One region of the Protofrankia symbiont of Coriaria myrtifolia genome, then DNA from elsewhere that is predicted to be linked to it. Evidence: riboswitches for the same ligand, from Rfam matches in the RefSeq annotation. Region 1 holds a riboswitch; each other region holds the start of a gene.

The links. Region 1 has a riboswitch for cyclic di-AMP ahead of CM1CMNOD_RS23990 (C40 family peptidase). Riboswitches for the same ligand answer to the same signal wherever they lie in the genome.
Region 2: linked by a shared signal. The riboswitch ahead of CM1CMNOD_RS10280 (transglycosylase family protein) and the one ahead of CM1CMNOD_RS23990 (C40 family peptidase) in region 1 are both predicted to bind cyclic di-AMP.
Region 3: linked by a shared signal. The riboswitch ahead of CM1CMNOD_RS02615 (transglycosylase family protein) and the one ahead of CM1CMNOD_RS23990 (C40 family peptidase) in region 1 are both predicted to bind cyclic di-AMP.

The regions. Positions count from the first base shown of each region.
Region 1 is NZ_CAAAFS010000196.1:5,776-11,599, reverse strand. It holds gene tkt (transketolase) at 1-1,847, shown strand, start outside; gene CM1CMNOD_RS11080 (cold-shock protein) at 2,161-2,601, shown strand; cyclic di-AMP (ydaO/yuaA leader) riboswitch at 3,113-3,275, shown strand; gene CM1CMNOD_RS23990 (C40 family peptidase) at 3,279-4,013, shown strand; gene CM1CMNOD_RS11070 (peptidoglycan-binding protein) at 4,407-5,195, shown strand; gene CM1CMNOD_RS11065 (S1C family serine protease) at 5,333-5,824, opposite strand, start outside.
Region 2 is NZ_CAAAFS010000181.1:11,541-17,364, reverse strand. It holds gene CM1CMNOD_RS10285 (glycosyltransferase) at 1-1,196, opposite strand, end outside; cyclic di-AMP (ydaO/yuaA leader) riboswitch at 1,908-2,086, shown strand; gene CM1CMNOD_RS10280 (transglycosylase family protein) at 2,089-2,511, shown strand; gene CM1CMNOD_RS10275 (NUDIX hydrolase) at 2,743-3,243, opposite strand; gene CM1CMNOD_RS23025 (hypothetical protein) at 3,429-3,605, opposite strand; gene CM1CMNOD_RS10270 (TIGR03564 family F420-dependent LLM class oxidoreductase) at 3,609-4,343, opposite strand; gene CM1CMNOD_RS23605 (hypothetical protein) at 4,701-4,835, opposite strand; gene CM1CMNOD_RS10265 (membrane protein) at 4,837-5,331, shown strand; gene CM1CMNOD_RS10260 (hypothetical protein) at 5,458-5,757, opposite strand; gene CM1CMNOD_RS10255 (hypothetical protein) at 5,754-5,824, opposite strand, start outside.
Region 3 is NZ_CAAAFS010000050.1:8,697-14,520, forward strand. It holds gene CM1CMNOD_RS02610 (transglycosylase family protein) at 217-957, opposite strand; cyclic di-AMP (ydaO/yuaA leader) riboswitch at 963-1,128, opposite strand; gene CM1CMNOD_RS02615 (transglycosylase family protein) at 1,688-2,389, opposite strand; cyclic di-AMP (ydaO/yuaA leader) riboswitch at 2,396-2,544, opposite strand; gene fbaA (class II fructose-bisphosphate aldolase) at 3,124-4,161, opposite strand; gene CM1CMNOD_RS22770 (CAP domain-containing protein) at 5,201-5,824, shown strand, end outside.

The DNA of each region.
Region 1 (5,824 bases):
TGCACCTGGCCGGCGTCCGGGCGGTCGACCCCACCTACGAGACCCTCGGGGGGCCAGCGGTCACCCTCGACGACATCAGACGGTTCCGCCAGCTGGACGGGAGGTGCCCCGGCCACCCGGAGTACCGCTGGACGTCGGGGGTGGAGGCGACCACCGGACCGCTGGGCACGGGCGCGGCGACGGCGGTGGGCATGGCCATCGCCGGACGCTGGCTGGCGGCGCGGTTCAACCGGCCCGGCTTCGACGTGTTCGACCACGACGTGTACGCGCTGTGCGGCGACGGCGACCTGATGGAGGGGGTCGCGGCCGAGGCGGCGTCGCTGGCCGGCCACCTGCGGCTGGCCAACCTGTGCTGGATCTACGACAACAACCACATCAGTATCGAGGGCGGCACCGACCTGGCGTTCACCGAGGACGTGGCCACCCGGTTCATCGCCTACGGCTGGAACGTCACCCGGGTCGGCGACGCCAACGACCGCACGGCCCTGGGCCGCGCCTTCGAGACGTTCCGCCGTGAACCGCACCGCCCGACCCTGGTCATCGTCGACAGCCAGATCGCCTTCGGCGCCCCGACCAAGCAGGGCACCGCCGCCGCGCACGGGGAGCCGCTGGGGGAGGAGGAGATCCGGGCGACGAAGCGGTTCTACAACTGGCCGCCGGACGCGCACTTCCTTGTCCCCGACGGGGTGTACGAGCACTTCGCCGCCGGTGTCGGGAAGCGGGGCCGGGCCGAGCGGGACAGCTGGCTGGCCCTGCTCGACCGCTACCGGGAGGCATATCCCGATCTTGCCGGCCAGCTCGACCTGATCTGGCGTGGGCAGCTGCCCGACGGCTGGGACGCCAACATCCCCGTCTTCCCCGCCGACGGCAGGGGCCTGGCCACCCGGGACTCCTCCGGGAAGGTCCTCAACGCCGTCGCCGCCCGGGTGCCCTGGCTGGTCGGCGGCTCCGCCGATCTTGCCCCGTCGACGAAGACCCGGCTGACCGTCGACGGCGCTGGGGACTTCCAGGCCGCCAGCCCGGGCGGGCGCAACCTGCACCTTGGCGTCCGCGAGCACGCGTCGGCCGCGGTGGCCAACGGGCTGTCCCTGTCCGGGCTGCGGCCGCTGTGGTCGACCTTTCTGATCTTCTCCGACTTTGCCCGCGGTGCCCTGCGGCTGTCCGCGCTGATGGAGCTGCCGGTCATCCACGTGTTCACCCATGACTCCATCGGGGTCGGGGAGGACGGGCCGACGCACCAGCCGATCGAGCAGCTCGCCTCGCTGCGGGCCGTCCCCGGCCTGCTGGTGATCCGTCCCTGTGACGCGGGCGAGGTCGTGCAGGCGTGGCGGGTGGTCATGGGCCTGCGGCAGGAGCCGGCCGCGCTCGTCCTGAGCCGGCAGGCGCTGCCGACGCTGGACCGGGCCCGCTACGCCGACGCCGCCGGGCTCGCCCGCGGCGGCTACGTGCTGGTCGACCCCGCCGACGGCGATCCCGAGGTGATCCTGATCGGTACCGGCAGCGAGGTGCACCTGGCCCTGGCCGCCCACGAGGAGCTGACCGCGCAGGGGGTGCGCGCCCGGGTGGTCAGCCTGCCGTCCTGGGAGCTGTTCGAGCGGCAGCCCGCGCAGTACCGCGACCAGGTGCTCCCACCGGCGGTCCGCGCGCGGGTCGTGGTCGAGCAGGCGGCCACGCTCGGCTGGGAACGGTACGCCGGCCCGGACGGGGTGATCATCGGTATGCGGACCTTCGGCGCGTCCGCCCCGCTGCGGGCGTTGCAGACCAAGTTCGGTTTCACCCCGCAGGCGGTGGTCAGTGCCGCCAGGCAGAGCCTGGCCGCCGTCAGCGCTGTTGGTGACCCGGCGTAGACCGCGAGGATCCGGATCCGAAGATTTCGGTCACGATGTCGACGGCCGGCTGGTTCCCGGGGGAGTCCGCGGGAGCCGGTCGGCCGACGGCCCGTTCCGGTGTTTCCGCGATCGTTCCCTGCCGATCGTTGTCGGTTGTTGTCGGTTGTTTTGCGCTCCGGGTGTCGGCTTGACCTGGCTGTGCGCACCTGAGACGGTGAACAGGCCCCATGGTCGTGCGAGCGGTCCTGGGGTTTGGTTGTGCACAGGTTCGTCTGGTGTGCAGGTGACTGGGTACAGAGCTGGTTGGCACAGAGGTTGTACAGGGGCAGACGTGGTGGGTACCGGTAGGATTCTGCGTTTCGACGGGGTTCGTGGCTACGGTTTCATAGCGCCTGACGCTGGCGGCGACGATATTTTCATGCACGCAAACGATCTTCAAGATGAGAAGCATCTGTTCCAGCCCGGAACGCTGGTGGAGTTCGAGGCGGAGGAAAGCGACAGGGGCCCGAAGGCGTCGGTCGTCCGCCTGGCCCGTCGGGCCCAGGCCCGTCCGGCGCCAGCGAGTCCCCTGGCTTCCCCGAGCATGGCCAACGGGCGTTCGGACGCCGATGACGACGACATGTGCGACGTCCTCACCGTCGGGGAGTTCCGACACCTGCTGACCGAGACGCTCATCGAGTCGGTGCCGACCCTGACCGGCGGCCAGATAAGCCAGATACGGCAGCGGCTGACCAGCCTCGCGCAGGCGCGTGGCTGGGTCGAGTCCCAATAACCGGCCCGCTCAGGCCCCTACCGGCCCGGCCCGGAATCTGTCGACCCGCGCCGGTGCCCGGGCGCGTCGTTGCTGCCCGGACGCTGCGCCGGCCACACGGCTGGCCACGCTGCGCTGGCCGTACCACTGACCACACCATGCGCACGGCCGGATCTGTGACGTTGCTCCGGCTGGTCGATTCGCCTACCTGCGGGCGATCCGCCTGCCCGGCTGCGAAACACAGAAACACAACAGCGGAAAAAATGTTGCTGCCGGTCCGCGTTGACTGTTGCACGATACGCACCGGTTATCCGTGGAAGCGGTGTGTAGCGCCGTCACGCTGTGGCCAGCTTGTACCGTCTCGGCGGTCATCCTGAGACAGCACGCGTAAATGATACGCACAGTGAGTGCTGTACGTCGACATGCCGAGAAAACCGCCGCTTGCGACTACCGAAAGTAGTTCGCTACGTTGGCCGGGTTCTCAACGGCACCGGACCGCACGCCGAGTTCTGTCCACGGTCCGGTGTCTTCCGACTAGCGATCGCCAGGACAGAAGCGGGGGACCCACCTTTCCGCCGGACGTCGCCACCACGGTGGCCGTCCTTGGGGTGAAGTCGGCCGCGTGTATCCGCGCGTCGACCGGGCTTCCCGGCCCGAACCCGACAGCTAACCTCGCAGGCGTATGGGAAGGATCAGCGTTGCCTGCACATCAGGTGAATTCAGGTCCGGCTGCCGTACATCGTTCCAATTCCAATTCCAATTCCAATCCCGGCCCCAGGCGCGGTCGTCATCGCGCGCCCACGACCCGCTCCACCCTCGGCCGGATATCGGCGCGTACCGCGGTCGCCGCCGCGGCCACCGGCACTGTCGCCCTCTCCGGGCTGGCCTCGCCGGCCCTGGCGAACGACCGGGGCCTGGACACGGGCGGGACGGGCCGGACCGACGCCGCCACGACCAGTACGACCACCGCGACCAGCACGAACGCTGCCCGGTCAGCCGCCTTTACGATCACCCCGGCCGCCACCACGGGCACGGGCACGCTGGCGGCGCAACCGGTGAGTTTCTCGACGTCCTCCGCCAGCGGCTTCGGGGCGAAGCTCGTCTATCTGGCGTCGAAGCAGGCCGGCAAGCCGTACGTGTGGGGTGCCGAGGGGCCGCGGGCGTTCGACTGCTCCGGCCTCGTCCGGTACATCTACAAGCAGCTTGGCCGCAGCGTCCCGCGGACAGCCAACGCGCAGTACAACGCCTCCCAGAAGCTGTCGAAGAACGCCCGGCAGCCCGGTGACCTCATTTTCTTCGGCCGGCCGGGAGGCATCCACCATGTGGGTGTCTACGCCGGGAACGGGATGATGTGGGCCTCCCCGCACACCGGGGCCGTGGTCCGGCTCCAGAAGGTCTACACCAGTAACTATCTGGTCGGCCGTATCAGGTGACCGACCGCCCGGGCCGGGCTGGCGGCCACGGGGTGTCCAGGAGCCCCGGGCGGACAGCGCGGGAAACCACGGGTGGACGCCACGAAAATTTCTCCCGGTTGTTGCCGGACAGATTTTCTCGGAACACCGTCGGATTCTTTTGGCTCCCGTTCCGGGTGTTCAAAAAACGCCTGTAGAAACGCATTGAATTGCCTTTTTGGCGCTCTGGGGGCGACACCGGAGCCTCCTGAAGCAATGTGGTGAACGGCCTGTTCGGCGACCCGAATGACGTTTTCCCAGCGGCTGGTAGAGAACTCGGGAAATATAGTTCTCGAGCCGGCCCTAGAGAGTACTGTGCCGGCATTTCCGGCAACGGGCGATCCTTTCGACGATATTTTAGGTGAGAGTCTGATTATGGCCAGGGGAAGGCACAGAAAACCCGGTCGGTGCAACGGCGCCGCATTAGCGGGCACCGTCGGGCTCATCGGGACGACGGCTGGAATGATGCTGACCGCGGCTCCGGCCAGCGCGGCCGGGACGTCCGGGTCCGCCGTCGTCACCGACACGACCATCGCCCGCGTCGCCGCGAACGCGGGGCTGCCCAGCTGCCGAGGGGTGCCGCTGGGCACCTGGGTGGCGGTGGCGCTCGCGGAGTCCGGTGGCAACGCCAAGGCGCGTAACGCGCGCGGTGAGGACTCCCGCGGGCTCTGGCAGATCAACGCGCGGGTCCACGCGAGCTGGCTGGCGGGCAGGAACCTCTACGACCCGGCCACCAACGCGTGGGCTGCGAAGAAGGTGTGCGACAGCCAGGGCGTGCGTGCCTGGAGCGCCTACACCAATGGTTCCTACCATCGTTATCTGACGCGGGGAAACACCGCCGCGGCGGCGGTGAAAGCCAGCCCGGCGAGCGCGTCGACAACACGGTCGAGCACCCCTGTCCCGGCCGTCAGCGGGATCAGCTACACCAGCCGGAACTGTTCGGTCCCATCGTCCGCGGCGACCGTGAGAAACGGCAGTAAACCGCGTACCGAGGTGGCCAGGGTACAGCAGCGGCTGACCGATCTCGGATACTCTCTCGCGGTCGACGGAATATTCGGTCCGCGGACCACCAGGGTGGTGAAGGATTACCAGCGGCAGCACGGCCTCGTGGCCGACGGAATAGTCGGCGCCCGCACCTACGCCCAGCTGTTCCCATGCGGCTGACAGCTGGGTGCTACTGACGGCCCTGGGTACCTCCCCCTCCCTCGGGTGCCCGGGGCGCCACCGTCCGCGGGCGGCCCCGGCCCTGGCCCACCAGGCCGGGGCCGCCGCGGACGGTGCGTACCGCTGGACAACGGCCGTCAGGTCAGCGCCAGTTCCTGCGGGACGACGATGACGTCGACGAGCGCGCCGCGCCGCCACACGGTCAGTTCGAGCGGGCGGCCGATGGTGTCCTCGGTCATCAGCCGTTGCAGGTCCCCCGGGGTGGCGACCGGCTGCCCGGCGACGGAGAGCACCAGATCGTCGGCGAACAGGCCGGCACGACCGGCCGGGCTGCTCACGACGACCTCGGCCAGCCGCACGCCGTGCCGCCGACCGAACCGCTCGGCCAGGTGCGGCGGCAGCGGTGCCCGGGTGCTGGCGACCCCCAGGTAGGCGCGCCGTACCCGGCCGTCGCGCATGAGCGCGGCGAGGATGTGACGGGTGGTGGTGTTGACCGGGACGGCGAGCCCGAGCCCGATCCCGGCGACGGCGGTGTTCACCCCGACGACGTGGCAGTCGGCGGTGACCAGCGCGCCGCCGGAGTTGCCCGGGTTGAGCGCCGCGTCCGTCTGGATCACTTCGTCGATGAC
Region 2 (5,824 bases), on a different contig from region 1:
CGGCCCTTCCAGGCGGCGCCTCGGCCACGCCAGTGCGCCACGGCCGAGTCCACGGTCATCAGCGTGTACAGGACGGCGACGGCGGGCAGGGCCACCGCCGTCCACACCGGCTGCCGGTAGTAGCGGAGCATCGGGACGTAGGTGGCAGTCATGATCACCCAGGCGGCGAGCCCGGCGATGCCGGCGACCAGCGCGGCCGTGCCCCCGGCACCCCCGCCAGCGGCGAGAGTCCCCGCCAGCCCGATCACGGCCGCCACCGGCGGCAGCAGGTAGGTCAGCACCAGGCCGACGACGGTGCCGGCGAGCAGCACGGGCGAATGCCGCAGCTGGGTGTACGCGCTACGGGAGATCATCTTCCACAGGTCGGCGAGCCCGGGGTACGGGCGGACGCTGCGCACACCCCCGGGCCCGCGGTCGGCCAGGCCCAGCCAGATCCGTCCCCCGCCGCGCTTGACGGCCTTGGCCAGCGAGCAGTCGTCGATGACCGCGCCGCGGATGGCGGCGATCCCACCGGCGCGTTCCAGCGCGGCACGGCGCAGCAGGACGCACCCGCCGGCCGCCGCCGCCGTGCGCGCCGTCGGCCGGTTGGCCCGGCGGAACGGGTAGAGCTGGGCGAAGAAGTAGACGAACGCCGGGATGACGAGCCGCTCCCAGCGGTTGCTCGTGCGCAGCACAGCCATCAGCGACGTGAGGTCGAGCCCGCGACCGGTGGCGTGGCGGACCAGCCGGGTCACCGAGTGCGGGCCGTGAGCGATGTCGGCGTCGGTGAACAGCAGCCACCGCGCGTCGGGCCCGGCCGCGCGCACACCCTGCTCCATGGCCCACACCTTGCCCGCCCAGCCAGCCGGGCGCGGCTGGCCGTCGACGACCGTCAGCCTGTCACCGGCACCCGCGACCCGGCCGATGACGCGGGCGACCTCGCCGGTACCGTCGTCGCTGGAGTCGTCGACCAGCAGGACTCGCAGCTGCCCCGGGTAATCCTGCCCGAGCAGGGCCGGCAGGGTGTGCGGCAGCATCTCGGCCTCGTCCCGGGCCGGCACGATCACGGTGATCGCGGGCCAGCCGCCAGGTGGCTCGGTCGCGCCGGTGTCGGCGGCGTCGAGCCGGGTGCCGGTCCGCCAGAACATTCCGTGTCCGGTCGAGAGGACCAGCCAGACCAGCATCGAGAGCATCGCGCACGCCGCCAGCGTCATCATGCCGGTCAGCCTCGCAAATCAGCCGGCCGCACGCGCCCGTCGACACGGCTGTGTGGTCAGTTCCTCCCACCATGACCCGTCAATGTCCCAGTCCTCCGGGTCATGGTGCCCGTGCCACGGCACCCGGCGTCGCGTCACGGCGCCTGGCGTCGCGGCACCCGGCCGGCATCGCGTCGCCTCGGGAAGGTCACAGGCAGGCAGGCCGCCGGAAGATCGCGGCGCGAGCAAGGCGAACACGATACACGCCTTCCACACCGCCGCCAGCCCCCGGCCAGCGCTTTCTCCACGCAGGCGCTTCCGGCCATGCGACGGCTGCGTCGAAGAGCACCCCTCCGGCCACTGCCACGGCCTTCCACGATCGCCTCGACCGCTTTCCCCGGCCATTTTCGGGGAACTTCCGACGGGCATTTCCATGAACATTTCAGTGAACATTTCCGCGACGGCGGTGCCGGCGGTCACGAATTCGGCCCGGCCATCCACGCCGCGCGCAGGAACACTCGACCCGAAGCGTGGCGATATCGCCACGCTTCGCCGGCCTCACATGCCCATCCAGATAATGAGCGCGCGGGCGCGCGCGTTACCCGACGACCGGGGCGACAATCAACATCAGAAATACGGTGTGCTCATCTTCACGGCCGTCCGTCCCCTCTTGCTTTCCAGGTCGGACCCGTGCGTATGGTCTGCGCCGTGCCTTCGCGAAGAAGGCACCCGTCGGGCGACACGCCGAATCCTGCCCCGGCCGACGGAAGTCAAACCAATGGCAGGAGCGGGGGAACCAATTTTTGCGGGCGTCGCTCATCGGACGTCCTTGGGGTGAAGCCGCGGAACGCGGCCGGGCAGTCCCAGCCCGAACCCGACAGCTCACCTCGCAGGCGTGGGGAAGGACATCATCATGTCCCAGACACGTACTCGTGACGGACATACGCGTGACGGCGCGACCAGGCGCAGCAGGCGGCGCAACCGCGTGGGAATCAGGACCCGCACCCGCGCGATGATCGCCGTTCCGGCTGTTGTCGCAGCCATCGGCGGCAGCGTCGCGGTGTCCCAGCCGGCAAACGCGGCACCGGCCGCGGACCGGGTGCTCTCCGCCATCGCACAGTGTGAATCCGGTGGCGATCCGCGCGTCGTCAACGAGATCGGCGCCGGTGGGCTGTTCCAGTTCCTGCCACCCACCTGGCGAGGTGTCGGCGGGTCCGGTCTGCCGCAGCAGGCCAGCCCCGAGGAGCAGTGGAAACGCGCTCGCATCCTCTACTCGCAGCAGGGCACCGGACCGTGGTACGCGTCCAAGCACTGCTGGTCCGGAAAGATCGGCTGACCGTCCACCGACGGCACGGCCGCGTTCCTTCCGTGCTCTTTGCTCTTTCCATTTCTGTTTCCGTTTTCATGCTCGAGCCTCCCACCGGACCGGCTTCACTGATCCGGTAGACCCGGGCGGCCCGTGTCCCGGTAACCATTCGGTTCGTCCCGGGGAGCCGGCGTCATCCCGGTGGAGATCGGACTTCGGTCGGATCTCCACCGGGCGCCCGGCTGTGACTCCTGGCCGGATTCAGAGCCGGAAGCGGTCCCGGTCCACCCGGCCAAGCGGTGGACGGCGGCGTTCGAGCTCCAGCCCTATGTCGACCAGATCGATCCGCTCGAGAGCATGGACCCGTTCAAGATCGACCCATGCGGCCTGGTCGGTCGAACCGCCCACCTCGTAGCGAAGCTCACCGGCCACCACCCGGGCGGCGTAAATGACCCGCAGGGTCTGCTGGTCGGCTTCGACACCCACCGCACGCTGAAAGTTCCGACGTATCGAGTCCAGACCGAGCAGGGATTCGATCACGACGTCGTATCCGGTTTCCTCCTCGACCTCGCGGATCGCCGCGGCAAGCGGATCCTCCCCGTGATCGAGCCCGCCGCCGGGCAGCGTCCAGAACGTCTGACCCGCGCCAGCGAAGCGCGCGAGCAGCACTTTACCGTCCCGGATGCAGACCACATATGCCGCGAGTCTCAGCTCCCGGGTGAGAACCGGCTGTGCCTCCCCGTCCTCCAACAACCCACTCACCTTTGCGGCAACTCCTTCCGGCAGCGACAACCGACTCCGTCCGCCCACCCCCGCACCCAGCCGTTACGACTGTATTCGCGTGCGGCATTCGCGTGCGGCGCGGAGGATCGGCGTTCCACCGGACGGGAGAGCCAGCGGGGTGCCAGTTCTCGGCTCCGCCTGCCGGCCGGCTCGCCCCCGCCAGGTCAGCCGGCGGGCGGCGTATTGAGCGCGACGAGCAGGTCGGTCGCTGTCGCCTGCTCCCGTGCCGAACCGATCGGCTGCGCCACCAGTTCGGTGACACCGGCGCTCGCCAGTCGCCGAATCTGCCGTTCGACAGACGCCTCGTCACCGAGGATGACCGTCTCCCCCGGGCCGTCCACACCCTACCGGTCGAGGACGGCCCGGTAGCTGGGCAGCTGGCCGACCATGGCGAACCGTTGCGCGACCCACTCCCGGCGCGCGTCGGCGTCCGCGGTCACACAGACGAAGCTGAGCGCCACCACCCGGGGATCCGGCCGTCCCGCGGCGCTGGCGGCCCGGGTGATCGTCGGCACGATGTGGTCGGCGAGGGTCGCCGGGCCCGTCCAGGTCGTGACCGTGCCGTCGGCGAGCTCACCGGCGGTCCGTAGCATCGCGGGGCCGAGCGCGCCGATCAGCAGCGACGGCGGCTTGCCGCCCGGCACGTCAACGGCGCCGACGGCGGTGAGGGACGCGCCCTGGTGGGTGACGCTCTCCCCGTGCAGCAGCGGGACCAGCACGGACAGGTACTCCCGCAGGTACGCCACGGGCCGGTCGAACGAGTAGCCGAACTGGCCCTCGACGATGGGCCGATGGCTCACCCCGATGCCCAGGGTGAGCCGGTTGCCCACGGCCGCCTGCACCGTCAGCGCCTGGCTGGCGAGCACCAGCGGATGGCGGGGATAGGTCGGCACCACCGCTGTCCCGACCTCGATACCGGGTGCCTCCCGGCCCACGACCGCCAGCGCGGTGAGCGCGTCCCACCCGCCGAACTGGGTCATCCAGGCGCTGGCGAAGCCGGCCTTTGCCCCGTCACGGGCCGCCGCCACGACCGCGTCCAGTGACCGCCCCTGATCGTCCAGGTATATCCCGACACGCATCGGATCCTGCTTTCGCTCATATATGATCACCAGTAGGCCCGGTATCGCCGGAGGCGGTGAGACTGATTACTTTCAGTAACTCCACGGCCGCCTACGTGACCATGCGGTACATCGCTCGCAGATGGCCACCAGCCGTCGGCCGCACGGGTACCTCGGAGGGTGCGCGGCCAAGAAGCCCGCCCGCGTCCCAGGCGTCCAGTCGTGATCGTGAAGCTGGCGCCCAGGTGCGGGGAGCGCGGACGATTTACATAAAGTGAGTGTGCCTCCGGCTACCGGTCAGCTTCGCCATTTCGGCTGTGGCCCCGCTGTGGTCCTCACAACGCCCACGCCCGCGCCGCCTACGACACCGCAACGGCATCAGCGGAGCGCGCGTCTGCTGGCTTCGACCGGGACGAGCGCGGCTGGTGGAGGCGAGGCCAGCGGGCCAGCCCGGTAGCCCACACCCTGAAGGTCACTGGCCGACGCCGCGGCGTCGGAGGCGAGGATTGTCACCGTGACGAAATTCTTCCTGATCCTGCACGTTCTGGCCGCTGTCCTCACCATCGGCCCGGTCGCCGTCGCCGCCAGCATGTTCCCTCCGGCCCTGCGTCACTCCCAGGCCAACCCCGGCGATCCGGCCGCTGTCGCATCCCTGCGCATCCTGTACCGCATCTGCTCGGTCTACGCCCTCGTCGGTGTCGCCGTACCCGCTCTCGGGTTCGCCACCGCGGGTGAAATGAGTGTCACGGGCAACGCCTGGGTGATCGCCTCGATCATCCTCACCGCGGGCGCGGCCATCGTCCTGGCTCTGCTCGTCCTGCCTGGCCAGCGCGACGCCCTCCATGCCGTCGACGCCGCCGCGCAGGCCACAGCGAGCGCCGACGCCACCGCTGCCCTCGACGCGCGGGCCGGCGCACGCCTGGCAATGCTCACCGGCGCCTTCAACCTGCTCTGGGTGACCGTCACCATCCTAATGATCGTCAGACCCGGCTCCACCACCGGAGCCTGACCCACCCGTAGGTGAAAACCGCCATCCCCCCAGCGGAAACCACCTACACCCGCGGCAAGCGTAGGTGGAAACCGCTACCGAAACGACGGAAACCACCTACGCTTGTCCGCGGACAGCCTCCGACAGTCATCTGACGATATCCAGGCCGATGGCTTTCAGCAGGTCGGCAAGCCATACCAGGCCGTACGTCGTGACTTTCGACGGATCGGCCAACGCCGACTGTAGATCGGCCAACGACTCACTGAGCTGTCCGACAGTCAGATCCGTTGGCTGCGCGTAGACATCGTAGAGCAGCTCCCGCGGAATCGACCAGAAGTAATCTTTGTCGAGAGACACCTCCGTCCCCGCTTCCTGTCGCAGATGTTCGATCAGAAGAGCGAACGCGGCGGTGAGCGTCTCAAGCGGGACGGACACGTGCTCACTCACTGGCCACCGCCCCTAAGAATTTTGAAAATCTGCTTCCGAAAAGCTGGGATCTCCTGTTCCAGATGGC
Region 3 (5,824 bases), on a different contig from region 1:
GCGCGTCCAGCCGGGAGAGTTCGTCAGATGATGGACCCGCCGGGAGGGGGGTGAGCCGGCAGGTCCATCACCTGATCGGGGCGCGCGGCGGGTAGGTCATCCGGCCGCGACCCGGCGGCAAAGGAACAGCGTTGAGCGTTCCGTAACCTTTGGCCGCAAAATTTCAAGCCGCAGAATTTCAAGCCACAAAATGGCGCGAAAGGTGCGCCTGGTATGTTACAGGACGGTCGGGTTGGTGACCGTGACGTCCCAGAGGTTCTTGCCGACCACACCGGTGCTGCCGTCGTCCACCCGGGTCAGATACGAGTAGAGCGATGCCAGGCCCTGGGACTCCTGTCCGAAGCGTCCGTCCACCTGGAGGATGAACTTCTTCTGGCGCATCTCGCTCTGCCAGACGTAGGCGTCGGGGCGGACCTCGCCGGCCAGCGCGGTGGACAGCGCCGTCCCGGTGAAGTCCTCCGAGTTCAACAGGGACTTGGCGCGTTCCAGCGTCATCGCCGGCTGCACCGGAGTGATCGCGCGCTGTATCGGGCTGCTGGGAGCGGAGGCGGCGGTGCTGCTGGACGACGACGGTGCCGGGCCGTTGCGGGTCAGACCCAGCTGGGCCGAGCAGGACGGCCATGGGGAGCAGCCGCGGGCGTTGTAGAGCTTGTAGGCGGCCTCGTCCTGGAGCGCCGGCGGTGCGTCGCTGGGCAGACCGGAGTAGCCCAGGCTGTGCCAGGTCTTGGCGTCGAACTGGTAGGCGCCATAGTAGCCGTTGCCGGTGTTGATCCGGTAGTTGCCACCGGACTCGCACTGGCGGAGTTTGGCGAAGTCGTCAGAGGTCGCCGCACTCGCGGGTGCGGCCGTGACGGCCAGGCCGCTGCTCACGAGTGCCGTTACGGCACCGGTGGTACGCAGAACCTTCATGACGGTGGAGGGAGGTTGCGGGGCGCGGTGCCTGCCACCAGACGGCATGTGGGTCGGTCCTTCCCGTCGCCTACGAGGTGAGCTGTCGGGTGCGGGCGGGAATCAAGCCCGGCCGGCGGCGCCGAGGGACGCTGCCGGCTTTACCCCAAGGACTCCGTGAGAGGACGTCCGGATGGTGGTTCCCCCGATCCTGTCCTTGTGGCTCCGCGGTAGCTCGGGCCGTACCGAACGGGGACAGGACTCGGCGTCCGTCCGGGCGGCCTCACCGATCCGGCGAGTGGGAGAACTCTAGCGAGTCTGGTTCTATCGAAGCAAATCGGGGTGTCGGATGAACTACACCCACGTGACCGTTATCACCCGAATGGGCTAGGCACCGTGAATGTGTCACCGTACCTGACGGTGTGACTCCGCTTCGCTGCGGGGTCACCTTCTCCGGATTCTGTGACTTATGGTGACGGGTAAAGCTTCTTGCGTATCGATAATGTGCTTGTTGTCACTTCTGGAGCACGCCGGGGAGCAGGATCGTCCGGGTCGGTTCCCGACCCCGCCGGATCGGCTCCCAGGCCGGCCGGATCCGGGGTTCTCCCGGATGCGGCCGGAGGCCTGACACGAGAAGAGATCATGGCTGTGCTGTCCGTGGTGCTCCAGCCCGATCCGTCGGATGTCCAGCCACGGGTGAGCCGCCTGTTTTCGGGCCGTGCGGGCCGCCGGTGGGCGGTGCTGGCCGCCGAGGGGCGTTCGACTGCCGGGTTGTTCAGTCGGCTGTTCAGTCGGTTGTTCAGCCGAAGGTGGCGGCCCTGGTCCGTGGGCCGCAGATGCCGTCCTCCTGCAGGCCCCGCGAGCCCTGCAAGAGGACGGCGGCGAAGGCGGACTGGGGGCCGTAGCGGCCGTCGATCTTGATCCGGTAGCCGAGCCTGTTCATCTGGCGCTGCCAGGCTCGTACGTCCGAGCGCACCTGGTAGATCAGCCCGGTGGTGAACAGCGTGTTGTCCGCGAGACGCTGCGCGCTCTGACTCACCACCCAGCGCTGGGTCCCGGTCGACCCACCCGCGCTCACCGAGCCGCTGCCGGACGAACTGGCCCCGGACGAACTGGCGCCTGCCGCCAGCTGGTCGGCGCCCATCCCCTGGCCGCAGACCGGCCACTGGCCGAAGCCGGACCGGTTGGCCAGTCTCAGCGCGGCCTCGTCCTGGGTGGCGGGCGAGGCGCTGCTGGGCAGCCCGGTGTAGCCGAGGCTCTGCCAGGTGCTCAGCGAGAACTGGTAGGCACCGTAGTAACCGTTGCCGGTACTGGTGCTGTAGTTCCCTCCGGATTCGCACTGGCGTAGCTGCGCCCAGGTGGTGGCGGCGCTGGCGGGTTGTGACATCACGATGCTTCCGCTGACCGCCGCGGCCAGGGCGGGAGCGACCACCAGCGCCCGAGCGCCCAGCCGGGTTCGGCCGGTTTCGTGATGTCGATTTCGGGAACGTGCACTGGACATATTGGTTTATGCCCTTCCCCACGCCTGCGAAGTGAGCTGTCGGGTTCGGGCTGGGACTGCCCGGCCGCATTTGCGGCTTCACCCCGAGGACGCCCGATATCGGCGCCCAGAAGTGGGTCCCCCGTTCCTGCCACAAGTTTGGGTTTTCGTCGGACGAGGGCAGGATTCGGCGTGCCGCCCGACGTGTGTTCGCTGTATCGCGAGCACGGCGCAGACCATAACAACAATTGCTGGGCGCCGAACAAGCGGGGAATCCGCTTCGTGAGGATGCGCACATCGGGCCGACAGCTCTTGCCGGGGCTCGGGAGCGGATGGTAGCGCGCGGGTGCGCGCGCTTATTGCTTTCATCGTACTTTTATTGCCGGGAAAACTCGGTATCCCGTCGTGGCGGTGACGATCGGAACCGGATTATCCGGGTAGGAACCCGTGTGCGAGCCGGCGGTCCGCGTGCTCCGGGCCAAAGGCCGGGCCCGGCCGGCCGGGCGCACGCGGCGCGGAACACCGTTGATTTCGCCGAAGACGCATAGAACGGCAGGACGGTGTGTACCGTACCCGTGATCCGACGATGGTGCGACCTTTCCGGAACCCGCGCCATATGCGGAATGACCGCTGACGGGTGACGGCTGGCGGTCACCCGATGCCCGGGGACTGACGCCCACACGCGAACGCTCGCCAGCCGGACGACGAAGCCCGGTCTGGCGAGCGTGTTGTGGAGCCGTCCCGTCCGAGCGGGGTCAGTTGGCGAGGGAGCGTCCCGCGGAACGCAGGTCCTCACACGCCTTCACGACGCGGGCGGCCATGCCGACTTCGGCCGCCTTGCCGTAGCTGCGCGGATCGTAGTGCTTCTTCACGCCGACCTCGCCGTCCACCTTCAGGACACCGTCGTAGTTCCGGAAGACGTGATCGACGACCGGCCGGGTGAACGCGTACTGGGTGTCGGTGTCCACATTCATCTTGATCACGCCGTAATCGACCGCTTCACGGATCTCGGACAGGTCGGAACCGCTCCCACCGTGGAAGACCAGGTCGAGGGGTTTGGCGTCGGCTGGCAGCCCGAGCTTCTGCGCGACATACTGCTGCCCATCACGCAGGATGCTCGGACGGAGTTTCACATTGCCCGGCTTGTATACCCCGTGCACGTTTCCGAAGGTTGCCGCGACCAGGTAGCGGCCCCGTTCCCCGGCGCCGAGGACCTCGACAGTCCGCCACATGTCCTCGGGCGTGCTGTACAGTTTCTCGTCGATCGCGCCGACGATGCCGTCCTCCTCGCCGCCGACGACACCGATCTCCACCTCCAGGACGATTTTCGCCTGGGCCGTGTCCGCCAGCAGCGCGTCGGCGATTTTGAGGTTCTCCTCGATCTCGACCGCGGAGCCGTCCCACATGTGGGACTGGAACAGCGGCTCGCGGCCCTCCCTGAGCACTCGCTCCTTGGAGATCGCGACCAGCGGGCGCAGGTAGGTGTCGAGCTTGCCGGCAGGACAGTGGTCGGTGTGCAGCGCGATGTTGACCGGATACGCCTTGGCGACATGGTGGGCGAACTCGGCCAGGGCCTGCGCGCCGAGCACCATGTTCTTCACCCTGGTACCGGAGAGAAATTCGGCCCCGCCGGTGGAAATCTGTACGATACCGTCGCTCCCGGCGTCCGCGAAGCCCTTCAGCGCGGCATTCAGGGTTTCACTCGACGTGACGTTGATCGCGGGGTAGGCGAATGCCTCCGTCTTGGCCCGGTCGAGCATCTGGGCGTAGATATCTGGGGTGGCAATGGGCATCGGTCTGGCTCCTGTGGACAGTCGGGGCGCGGCGTGCCCGGTTCGGTGATATTTTACCGATTCGGACGTGTGCCGTGCCGGGAAGTTGCGCGAAGGGTATGACGAACACTCCCCGTCCGGTAGGACGGCCGCAACGGGTGAGTACGGATGGTCTGCCGGGCTTGGTGCACCATGCCGTCGTCCTCACTCTCGGCCTCGTCGAGAGTGGTGTCATCCGTTGGTTTTCGGCTACCCGGTGGCATCGTCCCGCTCGCCGCCGGGGTTGCCCGCGGTCGGCCCGGGCGCGGGCGCGTCGCTCACCGCGCGGGAGCGCATCCAGCAGATCCTCGATCGCGTGGATCTCGTGGCTGCGGCCCGCGTCGACCCGTGCCCGGCAGACACACCCTGGCGGCCGGGGTATCGTCGATCGCGATTTCCGGTGCCATGCCTGGTTATGTTACCGGGAAGCACCCGGCCGCGCCCCGTGCGAATGCGTCGAGAGCCGTCCGTACGACCTGGGCGGTGCCTTCTATCAGCACTTTGGTACTCCGGCCCGTGGCCGTGGCCCGGTTTGTTCCCGACCACGGGCCTTATGCCCCGCCATGCCCTACCGGGATGCCCCGCCACGTGTACCCGCCACATGTCCCTGTCGCGATGCCCTGCCGCATTGCTCCCGCCGTGCCCGAAACGCGCTCCCCGTCGCGGCTGGGCGCGTGACGCGACCGAACCGTCCGGTGTCGCCCGCCGGAGCGGGCGAAGAGATGGCCGTCGGGCCGTTCACCGGCGCGGCGGTGGGCGCGCGCCCAGCCCCCGATGGCCCGTTCTGCCTGCTATTCGCTATTGTGAGCGCCGGCTGGACGACCGACGGCGACACGATAGTGATCTTGGTGGCCGATGGTTCGGTCCGGTAGGCCCGGATCCATGGGCCGGCGGAGGGGGACACGCGCGGGGGGCCGACCGGACGGAAGGTTCCATGGATCGACATCGCGGGTACGACCGTGCTCGCCGGAGGTGGCCTGCTGTTGTACCGGCGGTCGTCCTCGGCGTTCTCGGAACAGCCGTGCTGCTCCTGACACGATTCGCCGCGCCAGCCGGTACGGACGGGTCGGTCGTCGTTGCCCCGGCACTGGCGTCGTCGACGGCCGTGCTCGCGCTCGCCGCCCGGTCGACGGCGCAGCCGACAACCGACCGCGGCACCGTCAGCGGCATCGTGCGGCTGCGCGCCACCGCTTCCGCGGACACCCGGACCTGGGTGGCGTTCGTCCTGCGAGGGCCCACGACGAACGTTCAGATGGCGCCCACAGCCCCGTACGAGGCCACCGTGGACACCCGGCTGCTGCCCGACGGCGCCTACACACTGGCCGAGATCGTGTTCCATCCGTCCCGGACCCCCTCGATACGCGCGAGCCAGCTACGGATCGTCAACACGCCGCCGCGGCTGACCGCCACCCAGGTGCCCGCCCAGCCGCAGCCCACGGCCGACCTGCCGGCCGTCCCGGCCCCGGTGACGCCGGCGACCCCGGCCACGCCACCACCGGCGACATCGGCCGCGCCGGCCCTGGTGGCACGGGTATCGTCCCCGGCACTCCCGGTCACGCCGGTGACGAGTGCGCCGTCCGACCGGCTTCTGGGCGAGGTGTCCGAAGTGATCGCGCTCACGAACGCCGAGCGGGCGAGAGTGGGC